DNA from 2 places in the Actinoplanes sp. NPDC051513 genome. Region 1 is predicted to be linked to the other one. Evidence: riboswitches for the same ligand, from Rfam matches in the RefSeq annotation. Region 1 holds a riboswitch; the other holds the start of a gene.
The links. A riboswitch is a leader RNA that binds a small molecule or an ion and turns the genes downstream of it on or off. The one in region 1 is predicted to bind thiamine pyrophosphate.
Positions count from the first base shown of each region.

Region 2: linked by a shared signal. The riboswitch ahead of ACIA5D_RS10780 (thiamine phosphate synthase) and the one ahead of ACIA5D_RS35830 (ECF transporter S component) in region 1 are both predicted to bind thiamine pyrophosphate.

Region 1 is NZ_JBITDW010000016.1:73,263-80,652, reverse strand. It holds gene ACIA5D_RS35845 (histidinol-phosphatase) at 1-348, opposite strand, end outside; gene ACIA5D_RS35840 (energy-coupling factor transporter transmembrane component T family protein) at 411-1,196, opposite strand; gene ACIA5D_RS35835 (ABC transporter ATP-binding protein) at 1,193-2,635, opposite strand; gene ACIA5D_RS35830 (ECF transporter S component) at 2,656-3,240, opposite strand; TPP riboswitch at 3,296-3,401, opposite strand; gene ACIA5D_RS35825 (alpha/beta fold hydrolase) at 3,543-4,364, shown strand; gene ACIA5D_RS35820 (DUF6328 family protein) at 4,361-4,906, shown strand; gene ACIA5D_RS35815 (hypothetical protein) at 4,866-5,480, opposite strand; gene ACIA5D_RS35810 (Fur family transcriptional regulator) at 5,508-5,912, opposite strand; gene ACIA5D_RS35805 (ArsR/SmtB family transcription factor) at 5,909-6,208, opposite strand; gene ACIA5D_RS35800 (metal ABC transporter permease) at 6,239-7,108, opposite strand; gene ACIA5D_RS35795 (metal ABC transporter ATP-binding protein) at 7,156-7,390, opposite strand, start outside.
Region 2 is NZ_JBITDW010000003.1:154,908-162,297, forward strand. It holds gene rpsD (30S ribosomal protein S4) at 1-193, shown strand, start outside; gene ACIA5D_RS10750 (DNA-directed RNA polymerase subunit alpha) at 283-1,305, shown strand; gene rplQ (50S ribosomal protein L17) at 1,341-1,922, shown strand; gene truA (tRNA pseudouridine(38-40) synthase TruA) at 2,009-2,821, shown strand; gene ACIA5D_RS10765 (hypothetical protein) at 2,818-3,720, opposite strand; gene ACIA5D_RS10770 (class I SAM-dependent methyltransferase) at 3,817-4,428, shown strand; gene ACIA5D_RS10775 (ABC-F family ATP-binding cassette domain-containing protein) at 4,463-6,109, shown strand; TPP riboswitch at 6,144-6,255, shown strand; partial or broken gene ACIA5D_RS10780 (thiamine phosphate synthase) at 6,249-6,818, shown strand; gene thiO (glycine oxidase ThiO) at 6,956-7,390, shown strand, end outside.

The DNA.
Region 1 (7,390 bases):
GCCGAACGCGTGGCCGTGCTTGGCCTGGTCGAGCACGCGGTACTGGGCGTCCGAGCTGTACTGGGTGTGGATGTGGTGGTCGCCGGCGAGCCAGCGGAAGCCGCCCTTGTCGGTGCCGCCGCCGGCCGGGCCGTGGGCGTGCGGCAGGCCCGCCTGGGCCGCGGCCGGAGTGGCCAGCACCGAGGCGGCCGCGCCCGCGCCGAGCAGGCCCGCGCCGCGCAGGAAACCGCGGCGGGAGACGTCGGACGGGGAGAGCTCGCTGTCCGGGATGCTCAAGTCGAGGGCCGGGGCGAGATCGCCGCCGCCGGCGCTTTCCGAAGAATGATCGTGATCGTGATCGTGACCCATGACGCGAACCCTCGTGGCGGCACAACAACGGGCGCTGTCGATCTCGTGAAGCCGCGGCGAACTTAACCGATGATCGGTCGAAACAGGCCGGTCAGGACGGTGGTGGCGAGCACCACGGCGGCCAGCGTAAGCGCGCCGATCATCAGCAGCACATCGGCGCCCGTGAAGATCTGACGCCGTGCGTAGGTGCGCTCCACCGAGGAGTCGAAGCCGCGTGCGTCCATCGCCACCGCCAGCCGGCCGCCCCGCCGCAGCGCTCCTACCAGGAGGGCGAACGCGGTGGCGGGAAAGCCCCTGATCCCGGTCTCCACGCCACGCGCCCGCCGGGCCAGCGTCAGCATCTGCCACTCCTCGCCGAGCAGCGGGAGCAGCCGGAAGGCGGCCAGCGCGCCGATGGCGAACCGGGCCGGCGCCTTGGCGTTCTGCACGAGCGCGTCGGCCAGGTCGGTCGGATCGGTGGTGGCGAAGACGATCACCCCGGGCAGCGCGATCGCGAACAGCCGCAGCACCAGCCCGAGCGCCGAGACGAGCACGTCGGTGGTGATGTCGAACGGGCCGAGGTCGAGCAGCAGGGCGCCACCGCGGTCGGCCGCGAACAGCACCATCGTCACCATCACGCCGATCGCGGCCGCCACCAGCGGCCAGGCGCGCCGGGCCAGCGTCGCGTAGCGCAGGCCGAACAGCGGCAGCAGGGTCAGCTCGATCACCAGCGCCAGCGCCGGGGTGAGCGGGTCCAGCGTGGCGATCAGCGGCAGCGTGAAGAGCATGGCGGCGGCGAGCTTGGCGACCGGGTTGCGCCGCGCGAGGGGCGCGGCCGGGTCGGCGACCGGCTGCAGGGCAAAGGTCACTGCCGCCGCCGGCGGGGGAGTGGGTCGTTGTGCATCGAAGATCCCAGAGGCAGCGTACGGTCGGCGAGCGTCTGCACGAAGTCGTCGTCATGGGTGACCGCCACCACGGCGTGCCCGTCGTCGCGGAGCGTGGCCAGCAGCGTGACCAGCTCGATCCAGGTCCGCCGGTCCTGGCCGAAGGTCGGCTCGTCGAGCACGAGCAGGCGCGGCGCCGTGGCCAGGGCCGTCGCGACGCTCAGCCGCCGGGCCTCGCCACCGGAGAGCGTGTACGGGTTGGCCTGCGCGAGCTTCGTGAGCCGCAGCCGATCGAGCAGCTCGTCCACCGTCGCCGCGATGTCGGCGGCGCTTCGTCCCAGCCGGCGCGGCCCGATCGCGAGTTCCTCGGCGACCCGCGCGGTCACGAACTGATGCTCGGGGTTCTGGAACACCGAGCCGATCCGCTGGGTGAGCGTCGCGGCCTTCCATTTGTGTGGCGGCCGCGGATCGCCGAACGCCGTCACCGTGCCACCGGCCGGCGCGAGCAGCCCGCCCAGCAACAGCGCGAGCGTCGACTTGCCGGCCCCGTTCGGCCCGGTCACCGCCAGCACTTCACCGCCGCCTACGCCCATCGAGACCGGGACGCGCAGCCGCCGCCCGACCGTGACGTTCTCGGCGTGGATCAGCTCCTCGGCGGGCGGCGTGCCCGACTTCAGCGGCGGAAAGGCGAAGCCCGGCACCCACACGCCCTCGGCGGCTAGCCGGTCCCCGTACGCGGCGAACACCACCTCGGCCGCGCCGTCGGCCCGGACCCCTCCGCCCGGCTCGAGCACCACCACCCGGTCGACCAGCGGCAGCGCCTCGGCCACCCGGTGCTCGACCACGATCAGCGTGGTGGCGTCGCCGCCCTCCCGCGAGCGGGCGATCCCCTCCCGCACCAGTGCGGCGCCGGTCGGGTCGAGGTTGGCGGTGGGCTCGTCGAGCAGCAACAGGCCGGGCCGCAGCGCGAGCACGCCGGCCAGCGCGAGCCGCTGCGCCTCGCCGCCGGAGAGCGCCGCGGTCGAGCGGGTGATCGGGTACGGGAAACCCACGCGGTCGAGCGCGTCGCTGACCCGCGGCCAGATCGCGGCCGGTGGCACCCCGCGGTTCTCCAGGCCGAACGCGACGTCGTCGCCGCTGCGGGCCATCACGAGCTGGGTCTGTGGGTCCTGGAAGACGACGCCGACCCGGTCGCGGGCCTCGCGCGGGTCGGCGCCGTCGATCAGCACGCTGCCGGCCGCCTCGCCCGAGTCGTCGGGGAGCAGCCCGGCCAGCGCCGCGAGCAGGGTGCTCTTGCCGGCCCCGGACGGACCGAGCAGGAGCACCCGCTCACCGTGCTCGATGGTCAGGTCGACGTCGCGGATCGCCCAGGCGCGGCGCCCGGCATGGCGCCACCCGAAACCGCGTAGCTCGACCCGACTCATGATTCACATGGAATCAAGGATCACACCAGCGCGCGCGACCGGCCCGCCGGGAAGCGGTCGAGCACACCCGTCTGAGCCAGCGCCCGCACCAGCAGCAGGCTGCCGATGCCGGCGACCACCAGCGACGACGCCGCGGTGATCAGGATGTAGGGGATGCGGAACGTGGCCCAGGAGTAGCCCGGGTACCAGACGAACGCGTCGTACACCGAGGCCACGATGCCGGCGCCGGCGCCGGCGAGCATCGCCACCGGCAGGTTGTAGACCTTGTACGCGAACGCCGCGAAGATCACCTCTGCGCCGAGCGCCTCGAGTGGGCCCTGCACGACCAGGGTCCAGCCCCAGCTCGTGCCGATCGCCACCGAGACGAGCGAGGCGAGCGTGAGGGTGTAGAAGGCGGCGCCGGGCTTGCGCACGATCAGCGCGCCGAGCACGGCCGGGACCAGCCACATACCGTAGAGCACGGCCCGGCCGGGCAGCGGGATGGCGTCGGCGGGCCCGTTCCAGAGCAGGTTCCACGCCCAGAAGATGACGCCGAACGCGACCGCGACGATCGAGGCGATCACGATGTCGATCGTGCGCCATCGGTTGGAGTTGGTGGTTGCCATGATTTGCCTCCCAGTAGGTACCGGGAGGAGACGCACGCCGCTGCACTGCGGCGCGGCTGGAGAAAGACCGAGCTTCCTGCGCTGGCATTACCCAGATCAGGTACGAGGGTCTGCGGGATTACCCCGCACTCTCAGCGCTGTGCGCTCCCCTGTCGGTGAAGGTTGTTCGCGACCTACCTTGACCCGCGCATCGCGCGAGCGACGCACGTGATCTCCGCCGTCGCGAACAATCTTCATTGCATGTGTTTCGATGACGCTAACACCGATGTTGGCGGGTGGACAGCGAGGGAGTGATCAACAACATGGAGATCAAGGCGCGCGGGCTCACCTTTGACGTGTACGAGGGCGGGCCGGCCGACGGCGAGCCGGTGCTGCTCCTGCACGGGTTCCCGCAGGATCACCGCGAGTTCGACCTGATCCTCCCGAAGCTGCACGCGGCGGGCCTCCGCACATATGCCCTCGACCAGCGCGGATACTCGCCAGGGGCTCGCCCGGACGACGTCAAGGCGTACCGGATCACCGAGCCGGCCGCCGACGCGGTGGCCGTGCTCGACGCGCTCGGGATCGAGTCGGCGCACGTGATCGGCCACGACTGGGGCGCGCAGGTGGGCTGGCTGCTCGCCGCCCTGCACCCCGGCCGGGTGCGCTCGCTCACCGCGATCTCGGTGCCGCACCCCAAGGCGTTGCAGCTGGCGATGCGGGTACGCCCGACCCAGCGCGCCCGCTTCGCGTATTTCGCCCTGTTCCGCTCGCGGGCGGCCGAGCGCTTCCTCATGGCCGGCGGCGCCACCGCGCTCAAGTCGATGCTGCGCCCGATCGGCGACCGCGCCGCCCTGTACGTGGACGCCATGCGCGACGACCGGGCCCGGCTCACCGGCGGCCTGAACTGGTACCGCGGCCTCGAAGGGCGCGACCTCGGCGCGGTCCGGGTGATCACCGTGCCGACCACGTACATCTGGCCCGACCGTGACGGGGTCGTCGCGCGCACCGCCGCCCTGCGCACCCGCGACTGGGTGGAGGCCGACTACCAGTTCGTCGTGCTGCGCGGGGTGAGCCACTGGGCGCCCGAGCAGGCGCCGGAGTCGGTGGCCGGTGTCGCGCTGGACCGCATCAGGCCGGCATGAGGCCTACGCAACGGCGCCGGATCGGGAACGAGACCGAGAAGCACCGATGGGACCGGAACTTCGGCGATCTGCTCCAGGAGTTGCGGGTCGCGCAGGCGGGCGTGCAGATCCTCTTCGCGTTCCTGCTCACCCTGCCGTTCAGCGCCGGCTTCCCGGACGCCTCGCCGTTCCAGCGCAACGTGTACGTGGTCGCGCTGCTCTCCGCGGCCGCGGCCGCCGCCATGCTCATCTCGCCGGTGGCCTTCCACCGCGCGTTGTTCCGCCAGGGGCGCAAGCCCGAACTGGTCCGTTACGCGCACCGGATGGTCAGCGGCGGCCTCGCGTTCCTGCTGGTCTCGATGGTGAGCAGCATCTTCCTGATCGTCGACTACCTGCTCAGCCGCCCGGTCGCGATCGTCCTCGGCATCATGGCCGCGCTCTGGTTCCTCGTCTTCTGGGCCGGCATCCCGCTCTACCGGCACAACTGGATCGACGAGGACGCCGAGCAGGAGGACGAGGAGCTCATCGGCGACGACCCGACACCGACAGACCCAGGCGCCTGAGCTCGAGCTCGGCGAGGGCATCCACCGCCTCCGCGTCGCCGTTGCGCCAGCTCTGGGCGATGTCCGGGCCCAGCTTCGTCAACTTGTCGAGCGGTTGCGAAGCGAGCGCGCGTAACGCCAGCAGATCGCGGCCGGCGGGCTCCGCGCGTACGGAAGACGCCACCCCGGCCCGGCGCATCCACCGCAACCGCAACGGAAGCCAGAGGAAAAGCACCAGCGCGAGCGGAACGGAGACCGCGAGGATCGCCAGGACCCACGCCATCTGATCGACGATCTCCTGCTGTTGCCGCCCGGCGTCGGCGATGGACCGCGCCGCGTCGGCGGCACCGTTGAACGGCTTGACCAGCTGGTCACCGACCAGCGGAACCCGGTTGACCTTGCTGCCGGCGTCGGCGAGGTTGTCGGCTATGCCGCCGCCGGCGCTCTGCAGCTTCTGGCCGGGGACGGCGAGTTTCTCGACCATGTCGTTGACCCAGAGGCCCGCCCTGATCCACAGGTAGACCCAGACCACCACGACGATGTCGGTGAGCAGCTGGCGGATGGCGGTGGGGAGCCGCTCGGCGTAAAGCTTCACGCGGAGAAGCGTCCCATGTGGAGAAGATCAGCGCTTGGCGGCGCACTCCGGGCAGGTGCCGAAGATCTCGACGGTGTGCGACACGTCGACGAAACCGTTCTGCGAGGCGATCCGGTCGGCCCACGACTCGACGGCCGGGCCCTCCACCTCGACGGCCCGCCCGCAGGCCCGGCACACCAGGTGGTGGTGATGGCCCTGGCTGCACCGGCGGTAGAGGTGCTCGCCGCCGGGCGGGCGCATGACGTCGATCTCGCCGGCGTCGGCGAGGCCCTGCAGCGTGCGGTAGACCGTGGTCAGGCCGACCCGCTCGCCCCGCTCGCGCAGCTTGGCGTGCAGGTCCTGGGCGCTGTTGAAGCCCTCGGCGTCGTTCAGCGCCGCGCTGACCGCGCTGCGCTGTTTCGTGTTCCGCTGCGCGCTCGTGTCCGCGTTCACGGTCTGACCTCCCTCGCGTGACTGACGGCGTCGGCGACGATGTGCGCGACATGATCGTCCACCAGGGAGTATGCGATCTCGCGGCCGCGCCGCGCACCCCGCACCACCCCGGCGCCCCGCAGCACCCGAAGGTGCTGGGAGACGAGGGGCTGGGGCGCGCCCAGCTTCTCGACGAGCTCGTGCACGCAGCGCTCTCCCACGCCGAGCTCGGCGACGATCGCGACACGGATCGGCGCGGAGAGAGCGCGAAGCAGCTCCCCGGCCGACTCGTAGGCCTCGTACCCGGTCGTCGTCATCGTCCCCGCCAATTTATCGCGTGGCACCGGTCAACTCTGCAGGACGACATCGGGTGGCTCCACCTCCCGTGGCTGGTGCGCGGCGCGCCGGCGGACCGCACGGACGGCGCCCACGCCGATCGAGAGCGCCACGAAGACGCCCAGCGCGAGGATCACGGTGGTGGCGCCGGGGGCGGTGTCGATCTCGGCCGAGACGGCCACGCCCGCGGCGGCGGCGCCGAGGCCGATCACCATGGCCAGGCCCATGGTGCTGCGGAAACCCCGGGTGACCTGCTGGGCGGCGGCGACCGGGACGACCATCAGCGCGGAGACGAGCAACAATCCGACCGTACGCATGGCGATCGTCACCGTCACCGCGGTCGTCACCGCCATCAGCAGGTTGAGGGTGCGCACCGGCAGGCCGCTGACCCGCGCGTACTCCTCGTCGTTGGAGATCGCGAACAGCGCCGGCCGGAACACGGTCATCGCCAGCAGCACGGCCGCGCCCAGCACGGTGATCACCACGAGGTCCTCGGGCGACGTCGTGATCAGCGAGCCGAAGAGGTACTGCATCAGGTTGGCGTTGCTGCTGTCGTCGGAGAGGCCGACCAGCACCACGCCGCCCGCGATGCCGCCGTAGAACAGCAGCGCCAGCGCCAGGTCGCCGGAGGTGCGGCCGCGCTGGCGGATCAGCTCGATGCCGACCGCGCCGGCCGCCGAGACGATCACCGCGCTGATCACGGGGGAGTGGTGCAGCAGCAGGCCGACGCCGACGCCGGTCAGCGCCACGTGGCCGATGCCGTCGCCGATCAGCGACAGCCGGCGCTGCACCAGGTAGATGCCGAGCGCGGGGGCGGCCAGGCCGATCACCAGCGCGCCGATCAGGGCGCGGATCATGAAGTCGTACACGAAAAGGTCGATATGACTTCAGTCCTTTCAAGGGTGGCGGCGGGGTGGTCGGACGGGCATTATCCCGCCGTGATGCGGTCCGTCGGCGCCACGCAGATCTTGGCCTTCTCCGGCGCGGCGTGCGGGTGCGTGTGGTCGTGGTCGGGGTCGGCGTGGTGTCCGGCCGGCTCGGGCGGGACGCCCTGGTGCGCGATCTGTCCCTCGTGCACGACGATCGCCCGGTCGATCAGCGGACGCAGCGGGCCGAGCTCGTGCGCGACCAGCAGGATCGTGCCGCCGCGGGCCGCGAACTCG
Region 2 (7,390 bases), on a different contig from region 1:
CACGACCCGCGAGAAGTCGAAGGAGATGACCCCCTTCGTCGTCGCGCAGGCCCAGGCCGGCTCACGTGCGGTTCCGGCGTGGCTCGAGCCCATCCCCAGCGAGATGAAGATCCTCGTGCACTCGCTCCCGTCCCGTGCGGTCATCGACACGCAGGTCCAGGAGCAGCTGATCGTCGAGCTCTACTCCAAGTAGCGCTCTGCCCGGGGGTGTCATCCGACGCCCCCGGGTGCATCAACGGACGGCCATCAAATAGTGGGTGGCCTGACAGAAAGAAGAAACGCGTGCTCATCAGCCAGCGGCCGACCCTCTCGGAGGAGTCGCTCTCGGAGACCCGCTCCCGGTTCACCATCGAGCCTCTGGAGCCGGGCTTCGGCTACACCCTCGGCAACTCGCTGCGCCGGACCCTGCTGTCGTCCATCCCGGGCGCGGCGGTGACCAGCATCAAGATCGACGGCGTCCTGCACGAGTTCACCACGATCCCCGGTGTCAAGGAGGACGTGGTCGAGCTGGTCATGAACGTCAAGGAGCTCACCGTCAGCTCCGAGCACGACGAGCCGGTCAGCATGTACCTGCGCAAGCAGGGCCCGGGCGACGTCACCGCCGGTGACATCCAGCCCCCGGCCGGCGTCTCCGTGCACAACCCCGACCTCAAGCTGGCCACCCTGAACAGCAAGGGCCGGCTCGACATGGAGCTCACCGTCGAGCGGGGCCGTGGCTACGTCACGGCGGCGCAGAACAAGAACACCGGCGCCGAGATCGGCCGCATCCCGGTCGACTCGATCTACTCGCCGGTCATGAAGGTGACCTACCGCGTCGAGGCGACCCGTGTCGAGCAGCGCACCGACTTCGACCGCCTGATCATCGACGTCGAGTCGAAGGCGTCCATCTCGCCCCGCACCGCGCTGGCGTCGGCCGGCTCGACCCTCGTCGAGCTGTTCGGTCTCTGCCGCGAGCTGGACGAGACCGCCGAGGGCATCGACATCGGCCCCTCGCCGCAGGATGCGCAGCTCGCCGCCGATCTGGCCCTGCCGATCGAGGAGCTGGACCTCACTGTCCGGTCGTACAACTGCCTCAAGCGCGAGGGCATCAACAGCGTGGGCGAGTTGATAGGGCGTACGGAAGCCGATCTTCTCGATATAAGGAATTTCGGTCAGAAGTCCATCGACGAGGTCAAGATGAAGCTCGCCGGAATGGGCCTGGGCCTCAAGGACAGCGCGCCGTCCTTCGACCCGGCGCACGTCGTGGATTCGTTCGGCGACGTGGACTACGACACCGACGACTACCGCGAGACCGAGCAGCTGTAAGCTCGGCCACCTTGCCATAACAAGGAGCATCCGAAATGCCCACGCCCACCAAGGGTCCCCGCCTCGGCGGCAGCCCGGCGCACGAGAAGCTGATCCTGGCCAACCTGGCCACGGAGCTCTTCCGGCACGGGAAGATCAAGACCACCGAGACGAAGGCCAAGCGGCTGCGCCCGCTGGCTGAGCAGCTCATCACGAAGGCCAAGCGCGGCGACCTGCACTCCCGCCGCCGGGTGCTGACCGTCGTGAAGGACAAGGACGTCGTGTACGCCCTGTTCGAGCAGATCGCTCCGCGGTACGGCAACCGGCCGGGCGGCTACACCCGCATCACCAAGACCGGCCCGCGCAAGGGCGACGCCGCTCCGATGGCCGTCATCGAGCTGGTCGAGGAGCTTCAGGTCGCCGCCACCACGGCGCCGGCCAAGAAGACGGCCCGCAAGGCCGCCGCGCAGCAGGACAAGGTCGAGGCGCTGGCCCGCGAGGACGAGGCGCCCGCCGCCGCGGCCGACGAGCCAGCTGCCGACGAGGCCGCTGCCGACGAGCCCGCCGTCGCGGACGACAAGGTCGAGGCCGTCGCCGACGACAAGACCGAGGACAAGGCCGAGGAAGACAAGGCCTGATCCCCGCAGCAACAGCTGGGTGAGGCCCGGCACCCCTCCCGGGTGCCGGGCCTTTCTCGTGTCCGCCCGCTTTCTCGGGGAGATCGATGGAGACCATTCGCCTACGGCTGGACGTGTCGTACGACGGCGCCGACTTCTCCGGGTGGGCGGCGCAACCGGCGCGGCGCACGGTCGCCGGGGTGCTCACCGAGGCGCTGGGACGTCTGGTCGGGGCCGAGACCCCGCTGGGGCTCACCGTGGCCGGGCGGACCGACGCGGGAGTCCACGCCACCGGCCAGGTCTGCCACGTCGACCTGCCGCTCGAGTCCTGGGCCGAACTCGAGGGGTCGCTGCTGCGGCGCTTGGCCGCGCTGATGCCGCCGGACGCCCGAGTCAGGGCGATCACGCCGATGCCGGCGTCGTTCGACGCGCGCTTCTCGGCGACCTTCCGGCGGTACGAGTACCGGGTCGCGGACACGCCGTGGGGGCCGGAGCCGCTGCGCCGCCACGACACGCTGGGATGGGTACGGCCGCTCGACCTCGCGCGGCTCAACGCCGCGGCCGCCGGGCTCGTGGGGGAACACGACTACGCGGCCTACTGCAAGCGGAAGGAGCACGCCACCACCGTGCGGGCGATCACGCGCCTCGACTGGCGCCGGGACCCGGACGGAGTGTGCGTGGCGACGGTGCAGGCCGACGCGTTCTGCCAGTCCATGGTGCGCAGCCTCGTGGGGGCCATGCTGACCGTGGGCGACGGCCGGCGCGGGCCGTCGTGGCCGGGGACGCTGCTGACGCTGCGGGAACGGTCGAGCGAGGTCACCGTGGCGCCGGCGCACGGGCTCACGCTGGTGGCGGTCGGCTATCCGGAGGCGGCCGAGTACGCGACGCGGGCGGACGCGACACGAAGGCTCCGGGCCTAGGCGCCGGCATCGGCGGCGCGGCGGCCCAGGACCGTGGTGCCGAGGTAGCTGTCGACGAGGTCGTCGGTGATCCGGGCCGCGTACGGGTCGTCGGCCGCGACCAGGCTGTCGTCGGGCCGATTGATCACGCAGTAGAGCAGGTAATGGCCGCGGGTGCGCCAGCCGACCTGCGCCGTCGGCAGCGCGTCGGGGTCGTGCCGGCCGGCGGGCAGGGTGGCGAGGCCGCCGTCGCCGGTCTCCACCAGGTGGCGGAGCACGTCGTCCACGTCGACGGCGCCGGCCGCGTCGGCCAGGTTGAACATTCCCGCGGTGACCCGGTAGTCGCCGTACGGCGCCACCAGGCCGGCCCGCACCACCTGGCTGCACCCGTGCTCGACGAGCAGGTCGCCGAGGTCGCCGCTGGTCGCCGAGCGGCAGTCGGCGTCGATGTGGGTCAGCGTGATCCGGTACGGGTTCGTGCCAGCGGGCCGGACCGTGCCGCTGTCCGGGAAGATCTCCTCGACCGTCAGCGGGGCCGCGTCGACCGTCCGCGAGGCGAGCATGCCGGCCGCGATCGGATCGGCGCCCGCCTCCGCGTTCCCACCGCCGTTCCGCCCGGCCAGCACGAAGAACGCGGTCAGCGAGATCAGGGCGAGCAGGATCAGCGCGGCCAGTCCGCGGACCAGGAACTGGGCGGTCCGCGGCGGCTCGCGGACGGCCCGCGGACGTGGCCGGTCGGGTGCGCGGGGCGCGCGTGAGCGTTGCCGGTCGGGTGAGCGAGCCGCGCGCGAACGGTGCTGGCCGGCGCCGCTGCTGCCGCGCCGTCCCGGTGGCCGGGCGGCGGCGATGACGCTGCCGAACAGGGCAAGTGCGCCACCGGGCGCGCGATGCTCGCGGCGTTGAGGGGTGCCGTACAGCATGCATTTCAAGCTAGGAGCGCACGGTGATCGATGGCCGCACACCATGTGCGGCACCCCGGCGCAGGTGGCGGGCCCGGCCGGCGGCAGACTTGCGGGGTGACCGCCGAGCATTATTTCAGCGCCGAGCCCACGACGCCTGCCCAGCGTGGCGAGATCGAGTTCAACGTCGCGGGGCGTGACTACCGGCTGGCCGTGGCGTCCGGCGTCTTCTCGGCCGGGCGGCTCGACCCCGGCACCGCCGTGCTGTTGCGCAAGGGCGGCCTGCCGACCGCCGCGTCCACCGGGGTGTTCCTCGACCTGGGCTGCGGGTACGGCCCGATCGCCGCGGTGCTGGCCAGCGAATCGCCGCTGGTCACCGTGTGGGCGGTCGACGTGAACTCGCGTGCCCGCGAGCTCACCGCGGAGAACGCGGCGACGCTCGGGCTGGCGAACGTCCGGGTGGCCGCGCCCGACGAGGTGCCCGGCGACGTCGTGTTCGACGAGATCTGGAGCAACCCGCCGACCCACGTGGGCAAGGCCGAGCTGCACGCGCTGATGGAGCGCTGGCTGCCGCGGCTCGCCCCGTCCGCCGTGGCCTGGCTGGTGATCAATCGGCACCTCGGCGGCGACTCGCTGCATGCCTGGCTCGTCGAACATGGTTGGCAGGTCGAGCGGGTAGCCAGCCAAAAGGGGTTCCGGGTGCTGCGGGTCTCGCGGAAAACCGGCTGACCGCGGGGCCCGTCGCCCGGGAGAATGCTGGCCCATGGGTTACGTGGATGTCGCCGGGGTGGGTTTCGTGCTGCCCGATGGCCGTGAGCTTTTCGCCGACGTGTCGTTCCGGGTCGGCGAGGGGGCCAAGGTCGCCCTGGTCGGGCCGAACGGCGCGGGCAAGACCACGCTGCTGCGGATGGTCGCCGGCGACCTGCCGACCCAGGGCGGGAGCATCGCGCGCTCCGGCGGGCTCGGCGTCATGCGCCAGTTCATCGGGATGATCGGCGACGACCGTACGCTGGAAGATCTTGCTTTGTCGCTGGTCGAGCCCGCATTGGGCGCCGCCGGTGACCGGCTCGCCGCCGCGGCCGCCAGCCTCGACGAGACCGAGCGCAGCCAGATCGCCTACGCCCACGCCATCTCCCATTGGGGTGAGGTGGGCGGATACGACGCCGAGGTGCTCTTCGACACCGTGGCCGTCGCCATCCTCGGCAAGCCGTGGGACGAGGTGCGGCCCCGGCCGGTCCGCACGCTCTCCGGTGGCCAGCAGAAACGCTTCGCGCTCGACCTGCTGCTGCGCGGGCGCGACGAGGTGCTGCTGCTCGACGAGCCGGACAACTTCCTCGACGTGCCCGGCAAGCGCTGGCTCGAGCAGCGGCTGAAGGAATCGGCGAAGTCGGTGCTGTTCGTCTCGCACGACCGCGAGCTGCTGGCCCAGACCGCCGACCGGGTGGTGGCGGTCGAGGGCGGCAGCGCCTGGACGCATCCGGGCGGGTTCGCCTCATGGCACGAGGCCCGGGTGCACCGGCACGAGAAGCTCGAGGAGAACCGGCGGCGCTGGGACGAGGAGCACCAGAAGCTGCGCGAGCTGATGCTGATGTACAAGCAGAAGGCCGCCTACAACTCCGATATGGCCTCTCGGTATCAGTCCGCCCAGACTCGGTTGCGCCGGTTCGAGGAGGCGGGCCCGCCGCCACTGCCGCCCAAGGAGCAGTCGCTGCGGATGAACCTGCGCGGCGGGCGCACCGGCAAGCGGGCGGTGATCTGCGAGCAGCTCGAGATGGACGACCTGACGTTCCCGTTCGACCTGGAGATCTGGTACGGCGACCGGGTCGCGGTGCTCGGCGCCAACGGCACCGGGAAATCGCACTTCCTGCGGCTGCTGGCGGCCGGCGGCAGCGATCCCGAGGCCGAGAACAAGCCGGTCGACGGGGCGCCGCTCGCCCACGTGGCGCACTCGGGGGTGGCGCGGCTCGGTGCGCGGGTGCGTCCGGGGCACTTCTCGCAGACGCACGATCGGCCGGAACTGCTCGAGCGGACGCTCGTCGAGATCCTCTGGCGGGGTGACGATCATCGCTCCGGGATGGACCGGGCGGGGGCGATGAAGGCGCTCAACCGGTACGAGCTGGCGGGGCAGGGCGATCAGCTCTTCGGGACGCTCTCGGGCGGGCAGCAGGCGCGGTTCCTGGTGCTGCTGCTGGAGCTGTCGGGCGCGACAGTTCTGCTGCTGGATGAGCCAACGGACAACTTGGACCTCGCCTCGGCGGAGGCGCTGGAGGAAGGGCTCAAGCAGTTCGAGGGGACGGTGATCGCGGTCACCCACGACCGGTGGTTCACCCGGTCCTTCGACCGCTTCGTGCTGTTCCAGGGGGACGGGGAAGTGATCGAGACCCCGGAGCCGGTCTGGGACGTGCGCTAGTTTTCTTCTCCCGGGCCGGTTATGGTCCGGGAGAAGACAACCCCACGGGAGTCCGGTGCACCGGGCTGAGAGGGGGGCTGATGCGGCCCCCGACCGTCGAACCTGATCCGGATCATGCCGGCGCAGGGAGGAGCGTTCGTTGTTTCCTCGTTTGCACATCGTCACCGACTCGCTCGATGTGGTGCGCGGGGCCGTGGGACACGGGCCGGTCGCGATTCAGATAAGGGTCAAGACGTCGGATCGGCTCGCCCATCAGCTGACGGTCGCGGCTCTCGAGGTCTGCCGCGCGGCCGGCGCGCTCTGCCTGGTCGATGACCGGGTGGGAGTGGCGCTCGCGGCGGGGGCCGACGGGGTGCACGTGGGAGCCGAGGATCTGCCGGTGGCCGCGGTGCGGCGGGTGCTCGGGCCGAGAGCGGTTGTCGGGGCCACCTGTCGCACGCCGGACGCCGGGCGGGCCGCGGTCGGCGACGGGGCCAGCTATCTGGGAGTGGGGCCGGCGTTTGCCACGTCCAGCAAGGACGGGCTGCCCGCGCCGTTGGGGGCGGCGGGGATCGGGGCGGTGGTCGACGCAGTGCCGGGCACGCCGGTCATCGCGATCGGCGGCATTACGGCTTCCCGGGCGGCTGAGCTGCCGGGATACGGGGTGGCGGCGATCTCGGCGATCGCCGGCGATCCGGCGGGGGCAACGGTCGCGCTGCTCACGGCGCTCGCCCCGCGTGGCGACCTCGAAGTATTGCGCGGAGGCACACTCGCGGGCGGCGCGGCCGCGAGCGCGGGCGGTGCGGGTGCAGGTGGCGCGGTCGCGAGCGCGGGCGGTGCGGGTGGCGCGGTCGCGGGTGGCGTGCGATGAGAGTCGCCGTTGTCGGGGCCGGGATCATCGGGCTTTCCATTGCCTGGCGGCTTCAGGAGCGCGGCTTCGACGTCACCGTGCTCGACAGCGGGGAGCCGGGCGCCTGGCACGTCGCGGCCGGGATGCTCGCGCCCGGCGGGGAATCGGCCTTCGAGCAGCCGGCGCTGACGCGGCTCCTCGACGAGTCCAACGAGCGGTGGCCGGCCTTCGCCGCCGCGCTCGGCGTGGACGTGGGCTATGACGACGCGGGGACGCTCGGGCTCGCGATGACGGCGGACGACCTCGCCGACGCCGCGCGGGTCTGGACCAGGCAGAAGCGTCCCCGGCTGCGTCCGTCGGAACTGCGCGGACGCGAGCCGGCATTGTCGCCGCGGGTGCGGGCCGGGGTCTACGCGCCGGCCGAGCGGCAGGTCGATCCGCGCAAGGTGGTG